One region of the Streptomyces sp. NPDC001530 genome, then DNA from elsewhere that is predicted to be linked to it. Evidence: riboswitches for the same ligand, from Rfam matches in the RefSeq annotation. Region 1 holds a riboswitch; each other region holds the start of a gene.
The links. Region 1 has a riboswitch for cyclic di-AMP ahead of ACFY0T_RS21835 (C40 family peptidase). Riboswitches for the same ligand answer to the same signal wherever they lie in the genome.
Positions count from the first base shown of each region.

Region 2: it holds a riboswitch for cyclic di-AMP, as region 1 does, so the genes downstream of both, ACFY0T_RS12265 (NlpC/P60 family protein) here and ACFY0T_RS21835 (C40 family peptidase) in region 1, are expected to answer to the same signal.
Region 3: it holds a riboswitch for cyclic di-AMP, as region 1 does, so the genes downstream of both, ACFY0T_RS39205 (transglycosylase family protein) here and ACFY0T_RS21835 (C40 family peptidase) in region 1, are expected to answer to the same signal.

Region 1 is NZ_JBIAVS010000010.1:182,496-185,749, forward strand. Features, by position in the region: gene ACFY0T_RS21825 (ATP-dependent Clp protease proteolytic subunit) at 72-707, shown strand; gene ACFY0T_RS21830 (hypothetical protein) at 715-1,020, shown strand; cyclic di-AMP (ydaO/yuaA leader) riboswitch at 1,391-1,556, shown strand; gene ACFY0T_RS21835 (C40 family peptidase) at 1,559-2,032, shown strand; gene ACFY0T_RS21840 (DUF6328 family protein) at 2,113-2,628, shown strand; gene ACFY0T_RS21845 (LysE family translocator) at 2,582-3,199, opposite strand.
Region 2 is NZ_JBIAVS010000005.1:350,531-353,784, forward strand. Features, by position in the region: gene ACFY0T_RS12260 (tellurite resistance/C4-dicarboxylate transporter family protein) at 1-456, opposite strand, end outside; gene ACFY0T_RS12265 (NlpC/P60 family protein) at 719-1,918, opposite strand; cyclic di-AMP (ydaO/yuaA leader) riboswitch at 1,926-2,098, opposite strand; gene pcrA (DNA helicase PcrA) at 2,590-3,254, shown strand, end outside.
Region 3 is NZ_JBIAVS010000024.1:4,543-7,796, forward strand. Features, by position in the region: gene eno (phosphopyruvate hydratase) at 1-981, opposite strand, end outside; gene ACFY0T_RS39205 (transglycosylase family protein) at 1,373-2,053, opposite strand; cyclic di-AMP (ydaO/yuaA leader) riboswitch at 2,058-2,227, opposite strand; gene ACFY0T_RS39210 (transglycosylase family protein) at 2,411-3,254, opposite strand, start outside.

The sequences.
Region 1 (3,254 bases):
CATGCCCCCCTCCCCTCACTGCGTACGTCCTGTACATTTTTTACAGATGTCGATCAGAGGAGGCGCGTGCCATGGACAGCCCGTCCGCCCGCTATGTCCTGCCCGAGTTCACCGAACGGACCAGCACGGGGCACCGGACCCTGGATCCGTACTCGAAGCTGCTCGACGAGCGGATCGTGTTCCTCGGGACGCCGATCGACGACACGTCGGCGAACGATGTGATGGCGCAGTTCATGCACCTCGAGTACCTGGCACCGGACCGGGACATCTCGCTGTACATCAACTCCCCCGGCGGCTCCTTCAGCGCGATGTCGGCGGTCTACGACACGATGCAGTTCGTCACCTGTGACGTGGAGACCGTCTGCCTGGGACAGGCGGCGTCCGCCGCGGCCGTCCTGCTGGCCGGGGGCACCCCGGGCAAGCGGTTCGCGCTGCCGGGTGCGCGCGTACTCATCCACCAACCGTCGATCCCCGAACCGATCCAGGGTCAGGCGAGCGATCTGGCCATCCAGGCAGAGGAGTTGACGCGCACCCGCAGGCTGCTGGAGGAGATGCTCGCACGGCACACGGGGCAGAGCCCGGAGCAAGTCGCCGCGGACATCGAGCGGGACAAGATCCTGGACGCGCCGGGGGCGCTGGCGTACGGACTGATCGACCGGATCATCCCGAGCCGCAAGGCCTCGCGCACCGCGCCCGGCGCGAGGTGACCGCCCGATGATCCCCGATCTGCCGCCACTGCCCGCGCTCACGCGCGCCGAGGCCGAGTTGATCGACCGTTACCTCGACGTGGTCGATCTGCTCGGCCGCATCAACCCGGCCCGCCCCGGGGACACCTATCGCGGTCTGAGGGCCGCTCAGGCGCTGGTCGGCAAGGCGACGGCGCTGCGTGACGCCCTCGCGCTGATGCACCAGCGGGGCGAGAGCGAGGTGCACGCCCCGACTCTGGCCCAGGCCCTGCGCGTCCTCGACGGCGAGCGGCGGGCGGCCCGGGTCACCCTGCCGCCCGCCTCCGACAGTTGACGCACGGACACCCGGGCCGCGGCACGCCGCCGAACCGGCGAAGTGTCCGGCCCGGGTTTCAAACGGACCAGATGGCGTACCCCCTGATGGAGTAGTCGCGGGTCCTTTCGAGAGCGCGGATAAGTTGCGCAACGCGCGTAGCGCAGAGGCGGAATCAAGTGTTCCGATGCTGGTACGAGCGTCGTCGGCACCCTCAACACCCCCTCGAACGGAGGGGTGTCCACCCGAACGGGTGAGTGGTGAGTAACCCCACAAACCACCGATTCCGCTCGGATTTTCCGACCCACATGCGTGAAGATCCCTTCCGACGACAAGCCCCCGCCGCAGCGGCGGGGCGGTCCGGGCGGACGCCGAGTCCTGCCGCCGCCCGGATGTCCGGTCGACAGATGTGGATCGGCAGGAGTGGAGGACCCAGCACGACGGGCCGCCGGAGAGATCCGGGCGGTCCTTGGGGTGAAGCCGCAGTACGCGGCCGGGCTACTTCGCCAGCCCGAATCCGACAGGTCATCCTTCACAGGCGGCTGACGAAGGGTTGCGCATGACTGCGCTCAATCGTGTCCCGTCGCTGTGGACCAGGGCCGGTACGGCCTCGGCCCTCACCATCGCCGCCGTGGGCGGCACCCTCGTGGTCCCGGGCGTCGCAACCGACGCCGAGGCGGCCACTCTCGCGACGAAGGCACTTCAGGTCGCGGCCTCCAAGAAGGGCTCCCCGTACCAGTGGGGCGCCACGGGGCCACGCCGCTTCGACTGCTCCGGACTCACGCTCTACTCGTACAAGAAGGCGGGCAAGAAACTGCCTCGTACGGCCGCGGCGCAGTACAACAAGACGCACCACATCTCCGCCTCGCACCGCAAGGCCGGAGACCTCGTGTTCTTCCACTCGGGCCGGAACGTGTACCACGTCGGCATCTACGCCGGGAAGGGAAAGATCTGGCACTCCCCGAAGACCGGGGAGGTCGTGAAGCTCCAGAAGATCTGGACGAAGAGCGTCTGGTACGGCCGGGTCAGCTGACCTGCCCGAGGGGGTGACGGCGCACGCCGCCGTCACCCCCTCGGGGCGTGAAAGCGGGCGGAACCGGTTACTCGTGCACCATGGCCGAGCAACCTCCCCTCGCGGCACGCCACGAGACGCCCCTCGAACGCGCCGACCGCAATTTCGCGGAACTGCTCCAGGAGCTGCGCGTCACCCAGACCGGGGTGCAGATCCTCTTCGCCTTCCTGCTGACCCTGGCCTTCACGCAGCGCTTCCCGTCCCTCGACTCCGTGCAGCGCGCCACCTACGTCATCACGCTGCTGCTCTCGATGCTGGCCGCGGCCCTGTTCACGGCCCCGGCCGCGCTGCACCGCGCGCTGTTCCAGCAGAACGTGAAGCCCGTCATCGTGCGGGTGTCCTCCCGGCTGGCCCACATCGGTCTGTACGTGCTGATGCTGGCGTTCAGCGGATCGGTACTCCTCGTCGTGGACGTGACGCTGGGGCGCGGCGCCGGAATCGCGGCGGGAGCGAGCACGCTGGCCGTCTGTCTCGCGCTGTGGAGCGTCCTGCCCCGGCTGGTGGATCACGTCAGATCCGCAGAGGCTCGAGCAGAAGCACCAGGCCGAGAACCGTGAGCGCACCGCCGGTGACCGCCTCCACGGCCCGGGCGGCACGCGGCCTGCGCAGCCACCGGCCGAGCCGGTCCACCAGCAGCGCCACCGCGGGGAACCACACCAGGGCGAGGACGACCACGATCAGCGCCAGCAGCAGGGTCCGCGGCATCGCGGGGCTGCCCGCCGGCACGAACTGCGGCAGCAGGCTGAGGAAGGTGATCGGCGCCTTCGGATTGAGCGCGTTGGTGACGAAGCCCTGTCGCAACGGGCGCGCGCCGGACCCCGCCACGTCGGCCACCGCCTCGCGCGGCCGTCCGAGCGACCGCAGCGTCCGTACGCCGAGGTACAGCACATAGGCGCCGCCGAGCAGCTGCAGCGCCGGGAACAGCGCGGGTACGGCGGTGAGGACCGCGGCGACCCCGGCGACGGCGAGCGCCGTGTGCAGGAGCAGCCCGCCGGTGATGCCGAGCGCGCACGCGACTCCGGCCCGGCGCGAGACCAGGGCGTTGCGTACGACGACGGTGAAGTCCGCGCCCGGCATGGCGACCATGCCCGCGGCGACCCCCGTGAAGGCGATGAGCTGTGCGTCCATGAGCACCAGGCTGCCCGTAAAGGGCCTGTAGCGGGTATGTCGAATATTCTGGGTG
Region 2 (3,254 bases), on a different contig from region 1:
CGCCGCGGCGAGCGTGGCGCCCAGCACCGCGAGCCCTTGCGTGGCCACGCACACCAGGAACACCCCTCCCGGCATACGACGCTTCCAGTGCCGCACGACGACGAAGAGCAGCACCGGCCACAGCATCGCCGACAGCGCGAGCAGGGCCTCGGCCGGCTCCTGCCACCCCAGGGCCGACAGCCGCGTCCCGAGCACCGTGGTCGCCGCGACCGCGGTGAGCCCCGGGGGCGAGCACGCCTCCTCCACCCACCGCGTCCGCTCCCGCATCAGCCGTACGACGAAGTCCGCTGCGAGCGCGAGCCAGGCGACCGACCCCAGGGCCAGCGCGATACGGGACAGGGTCTCGTAGCCGGTCAGATGCAGCCCGACCGAGACGATGCCGGTGGCCATGACGGCGGCACCGGCGGCGGGCGGCCGATGCGCCCACCAGGCGCGGAGCTGGGAGATCGCTGGCATGCGCCTGATGCTAGGGATCTCCGGACAAGTTGCCCGCGGGGCACGCGCGCGGGACGCGTGAAAACGCGGTGGCACGCGCGCGTGGGGCACGAAATCGCGGTGGCACGCGCGCGTCGAGCACGAAGAGGGAATGCACGCGTGCGTCGAGCCCGCAGCCAGAATGCACGCGCGCGTGGGGCACGAAAACGCGGGACACGCGCGCGTGGAGCGCGACATGCCCCACGCGCGCGTGCCCCGCACAAAGCGTTGCTCGCGGAATGGCCTACGCCGGTCGCACCACGCTGTGGATGATCGACTCGCCCGCGTAGTAGATCGACTCCTCGCGGACGTACGCCCCCGGCTTCGGCGCGTGGATCATCATGCCGTTGCCGATGTAGAGGCCGACGTGGCTGATGTCGTCGTAGAAGAAGATCAGGTCACCGGGCTGGGCGTTGGCGAGGGAGACCGTCGTGCCCGCGTTCACCTGGTCCCAGGTGGTGCGCGGGAGGGTGACGCCGGCGGCCTTCCAGGCGGCCTGGGTCAGGCCCGAGCAGTCGTACGAGTCCGGGCCGGTCGCGCCCCAGACGTACGGCTTGCCGATCTGCGCACGGGCGAACGCGATGGACTTCGCCGCCTTCGTTGCGTACGAGGAGTCGGTGGTGGTCGAGCCCGACGAACCGGTCGTGGTGCCCGACGAGCCGCTCGTGGTGTCCGACGAGCCGCTCGTGGTGCTCGACGACGACTCCTGCTCCGCCGCCTTCTTCGCGGCCTCGGCGGCGGCCTGCTGCTCCGCCAGCTCCGCCGCCTTGCGCGCGGCTTCCTCCTGCTTCTTCTTCTCGATCGCCGCGAGCCGCGCCTTCTCCTCGGCGGTCAGCTTCGAGAGCAGTTCGCGGGCCTCGGAGAGCTTGTGCTGGACGTCGGCCTTGGACGTCTTCAGCGCGTTCTGCGACGTGGTGAGCGTCTGCAGGCTCTTGGCGGCCTCCGCGCGCTTCTTCGTGGTGGCGGCCTGCTCGGTGATGTAGTCGTCGACGGCCGCCTTCTGGCGGGTGGTCAGACGGCTCATCAGCTGCGTCTGGTCGAAGTAGTCCTGCGGGTCGTCGGCGAGCAGCAGGGTCGCGGTGTTGGGGGCGGCGGCCCCGGTGCGGTACTGCGCCGCCGCGAACGATCCGAGTTCCTCGCGCGCGGTGTTGAGCTTCTCGGTGCGCTGGGCGACGTCGTCGAGGAGCGTGTCGACGCTCTTGCGCTGCTTGGAGGTCTTCTCCTTGGCGGCGTTGTACTTCTCGGTGGCCGTCTCGGCCTGGTGGTAAAGGTCGTTGACCTTCTTCTCGACTTCTTCGAGGCTCGGCTTGGGTTCGGCCGAGGGCGCGGCGTTCGCCGTCTGGGAGAGCAGGGCCACGGAGGTGAGCGCCGCCGTCGCGAGCGCGGGGGTCCGTATGCCTGCTATCCGCGTACCCGTAGGACGCCATTTGCGATGCGACGCCAAGAGAGGCGACTCCTTCCGTCATCCGCCTACCGAGTTAGCTGTCGGGTTCGGGCGGGTGGTTCCGGAAGGATTGCCCTACGGTCCTTGCCCCACAAGGCAGTTGGACCGATTCACCCCAAGGTCGGTGGGTCCCCGGCTCCGGCTGCTGCGAGGGCGTACCGGACTCGGCGGAGGCCGCACGGCCCGGCGACGTTCGCCGGTGGGTGTCGAGCGGCCTGTGCGCACGCTAGCCAACTCGTGTGGCCCCTGTGAAGGTTGATGTGCGATATGCCCGATACATTTTCGTGACCTTATTCATGGACCTCCCTATGCACGGTCAATGCGGAGGGGTCTGTGACGAGTTGTCCGGAGTGGTGACGTCCGCCCGGTTCTGGGTGGGCAACGACCTGGTGGCCCTCTCGCCCAAGGGCAAGGCCGGCCGTTCACGACGTACGACGGGAAGGCCTACGCAGGCCCATGTAGGTCCATGCAGGTCCATGCCTCGGCCTGGCTGATCGCCGACCGTGACGGAACGGTCCTGGAGGGTGAGGAGGTGCCGGGGCGGCCGGCTCTGGAAGATCATCGGCATCCGAGGACCCGAGGACCCGAGGACCCATATTGGTCCCCATAAAGGTGCGGAGTTTCCGGGGTGGCGGCGGGCTGTCAGTGGGGCGGCCTAGACTCGGAGAGCGATGAGCAGCCTCTTTGATGACAGCTTCCTGGCGGACCTCAAGCCCTCCGGGGCCCACGAGGAAGAGCCCCCGCCGCCGCCCGAGGACGATCACGTGCCGGAGCCCGTTCCGGACGATCTGTTCGGCGGGAAGTTCGACGTGCCGCCGGACCGGGACGCGTACTACCGCGACGGCGCGCACCGCCCTGCCGTGGACCCGGCGGCGCTGCTGGACGGGCTGAACGAGAACCAGCGCGCGGCCGTGGTGCACTCCGGCGCCCCCCTGCTCATCGTGGCCGGCGCCGGCTCCGGCAAGACCCGTGTGCTCACGCACCGCATCGCGTATCTGCTGGCCGAGCGGAATGTCCACCCCGGCCAGATCCTCGCGATCACCTTCACGAACAAGGCCGCGGGCGAGATGAAGGAGCGCGTCGAGCACCTCGTCGGCCCGCGCGCGGGCGCGATGTGGGTGATGACCTTCCACAGCGCGTGCGTCCGCATCCTGCGCCGCGAGTCCAAGAAGCTCGGCTTCACGTCGTCCTTCTCGATCTACGACGCCGCCGACAGCAAGCGCCTGATGGCCCTGGTCTGCCGCGACCTGGACCTCGACCCCAAGCGCTTCCCGCCCAAGTCGTTCAGCGCCAAGATCTCGAACCTGAAGAACGAGCTGATCGACGAGGAGGACTT
Region 3 (3,254 bases), on a different contig from region 1:
CTCGATGCCGCGGGCCAGGCGCTCGGGGTTGGTGACGAAGAGGTCGTCGCCGACGATCTGGACCTTGTCGCCCAGCTTGTCGGTGATGATCTTCCAGCCGTCCCAGTCGTCCTCGTACAGCGGGTCCTCGATGGAGACCAGCGGGTACGCGGAGACGAGCTCCTCGTAGTACTCGGTCATCTCGGCGGCCGAGCGGGACTTGCCCTCGAACTCGTAGGCGCCGTCCTTGTAGAACTCGGACGCGGCGACGTCGAGCGCGAGCGCGATCTGCTCACCGGGGGTGTAACCGGCCTGCTTGATGGCCTCGACGATGAGGTCGAGCGCGGCGCGGTTGGACTCCAGGTTCGGGGCGAAGCCGCCCTCGTCGCCGAGGCCCGTGGACAGGCCCTTGGTCTTCAGCACCTTCTTGAGGGTGTGGTAGACCTCGGCACCCCAGCGCAGGGCCTCGGAGAAGGACTCCGCGCCGATCGGGGCGATCATGAACTCCTGGATGTCCACGTTCGAGTCGGCGTGCGAGCCGCCGTTCAGGATGTTCATCATCGGAACGGGCAGCAGGTGCGCGTTCGGGCCGCCCAGGTAGCGGAAGAGGGGGAGGTCGCTGGCCTCGGAGGCGGCGTGCGCGACGGCAAGCGAGACGCCGAGGATGGCGTTGGCGCCGAGGGAGCCCTTGTTGTCGGTGGCGTCCAGGTCGAACATGGCCTGGTCGATCAGGCGCTGCTCGGTGGCGTCGTAACCGACGAGCTCCGGGCCGATCTGCTCGATGACGGCGAGGACGGCCTTCTCGACACCCTTGCCCTGGTAGCGGTTGGGGTCACCGTCGCGGAGCTCGATGGCCTCGAAGGCGCCCGTGGAGGCGCCGGACGGGACGGCGGCACGACCCGTGCTGCCGTCGTCGAGGCCGACCTCGACCTCGACCGTGGGGTTGCCTCGGGAGTCCAGGATTTCCCGGGCTACGACGACGTCGATGGACGGCACGAGCATCTCCTTCTGGGATGTGACGCGGGTACGCGGGGCCGCGGGGCCCGTAGTGCACGGAGCCGCGGTCGGCTCCGCGAGATGAGCCTAACCGCCTCGGGGCGATCGGCCAGCCGGTCGACCACCCCTTGGGCAGAACCGAGAGTAAATTGTTTCCGAACGGAACAAAAACCTGCCCCGTACACGAAACCAGCCCGCCCAAGAGCCACGCAGAAAAAAGCCCCGCCCCGGTGCGTACGGGGGAACACGCACCGGAGCGGGGAGCCCGTGGGGACGGGGGACCCTCACGAGGCCTCCAGTATGGAGACCCCGTCCATGAGGGCGTCTATGAGGGGGCTGCCACTCGGTTGAGGTCTGCCACTCAACTGAGGTCTGCCACTCAACTGAGGTCTGCCACTCAGCTGAGGTGAAGCTGCTGACCCGGGTAGATGAAGTCCGCGTCGTCGATGATGTCCTTGTTCAGCTCGAACAGCTTCTGCCAGCCGCCCTTGACGTGCTTCTTCTCGGCGATCGAGCTGAGGCTGTCCCCCGTGACGACCTTGTACTCGCCGTCACCCTTCTCGACCTTCTTGCCGGTCGGGGTGGTGACGGTCTTGGCGGCCGGACGCTCCGCGGAACGGGAGGCGGGCTGCTCCGTCGTCCGGGTGGTGGTGCTCGGGGTGGTGCTCGACGAGGAGGACGGGCTGCTCGTGCCGCCGGTGTACGCGGCGCTCGACAGGCCCGTGCCGCAGGTCGGCCAGGCGCCCTTGCCCTGCGCGGCGAGGACCTTCTCACCGATGGCGATCTGCTGGGACTTGGAGGCCTGGTCGGCGGTGGCGGCGTAGGCGGTGCCGCCGTACGCGGCCCAGGTGGAGGCGGAGAACTGCAGGCCGCCGTAGTAGCCGTTGCCGGTGTTGATGGACCAGTTGCCGCCGGCCTCGCACTGCGCGACGGCGTCCCACTCGGAGGCGGTGGCGGCGGAGGCGGTGCCCGAGGCCATCAGCGGAGCGGCGATGGCGACGCCGGTCACGCCGGCGAGCGTGGCGACACGGGCGGCCTTGGACGGGCGGCGGTGCTTGCCCTTGCTGGAAAACAGCATGGAGAGATCCCCTCACCGACGCCTGCGAGGTGAGCTGTCGGGTTCGGGCGGGTGAGTGCCCGGCCGTGCGCCGTTGGCGCACGACTTCACCCCAAGCCGTTCCCGGTGTCTTTCAACTCCCGGACGCGGCGCTTACCTTGGGTCCCCCGCTCCTGCCTACGGCGCTTGACGCGACGACTGTTCCCGTACGGCCGTTGGCAGGATTCGGCGTTGCGACCGTCGGGGCCCGCTGTGGCGAGCGGTGATGACCGTAGACATGCGATCGACGGAATTTCAAAGACGATCAGGGCTTCTGAGACTCATGTCTCACTCGCGCCAAACCGGACATTCCCCGGCGAACCATGACGCGAACTCCCGCTACTTTTCGTCCGATTCAGCACCAACTGCAAGCCTCTGACCGGGGATGATGAGGTCGGGATCGGTGCCGACCGTCTCCTTGTTCTCGGCGTACAGCTCGGACCATCCGCCGCTCAGGTCAAGGGAGTCGGCGATGGTCGAGAGACTGTCTCCGGAGCGGACGGTGTACGAGCCGTCGACGGCGTCGCGGGAGGCGCCGGAGCCGCGCGAGGCGTGCCGCCCGGACGCACCGTCCGTACGGCCGTCGGTCGCACCCTCCGTGGCGTCCTCCTCGGCGCTGTCGCCACGGTGGCGACCGGCACCGGACGTGGAACTGTCGGACGTACCCGAAGAGTCGCCGTTCTGGCCCGACTTGTCCGACTCGTCGCTCTTCGTCGTGTCTGTATCCGAGCTGTCGGATTCCTTTGAGTCGCCGCTCGCGCCAGAGGACGAGGTATCGGACTTCGTCGTGTTCTCGGTCGCACCGGAGGAGTCGCCGGAGGAGGAGTCCGAGTCGGACGAGTCGGATGAACCGGAGGAGTCAGAGGAATCAGGTGAATTGGACAAAGGCGAATTGGACAAACCCGACGAAGTCGATGAGCTCGACGAGTCGTCCGCCACACCCGTGTCGACCTCGACCTCGCCCGAGTCCTTGCTGAGCCCGGAGAGCGGTCCACAGGTCGGCCAGGCGGCGAGGCCCTTGTCGTCGAGGACCTTCTCGGCGACGGCTATCTGCTGCGAGCGGCTGGCCTGGTCGGCGCTCGGGGCGTATGCGAGGCCGCCGTGCGCCTCCCAGTTCTCCTGGGTCAACTGCAGCCCGCCGTAGTACCCGTTGCCGTTGTTCGCGCTCCAGGAGCCGCCGCTC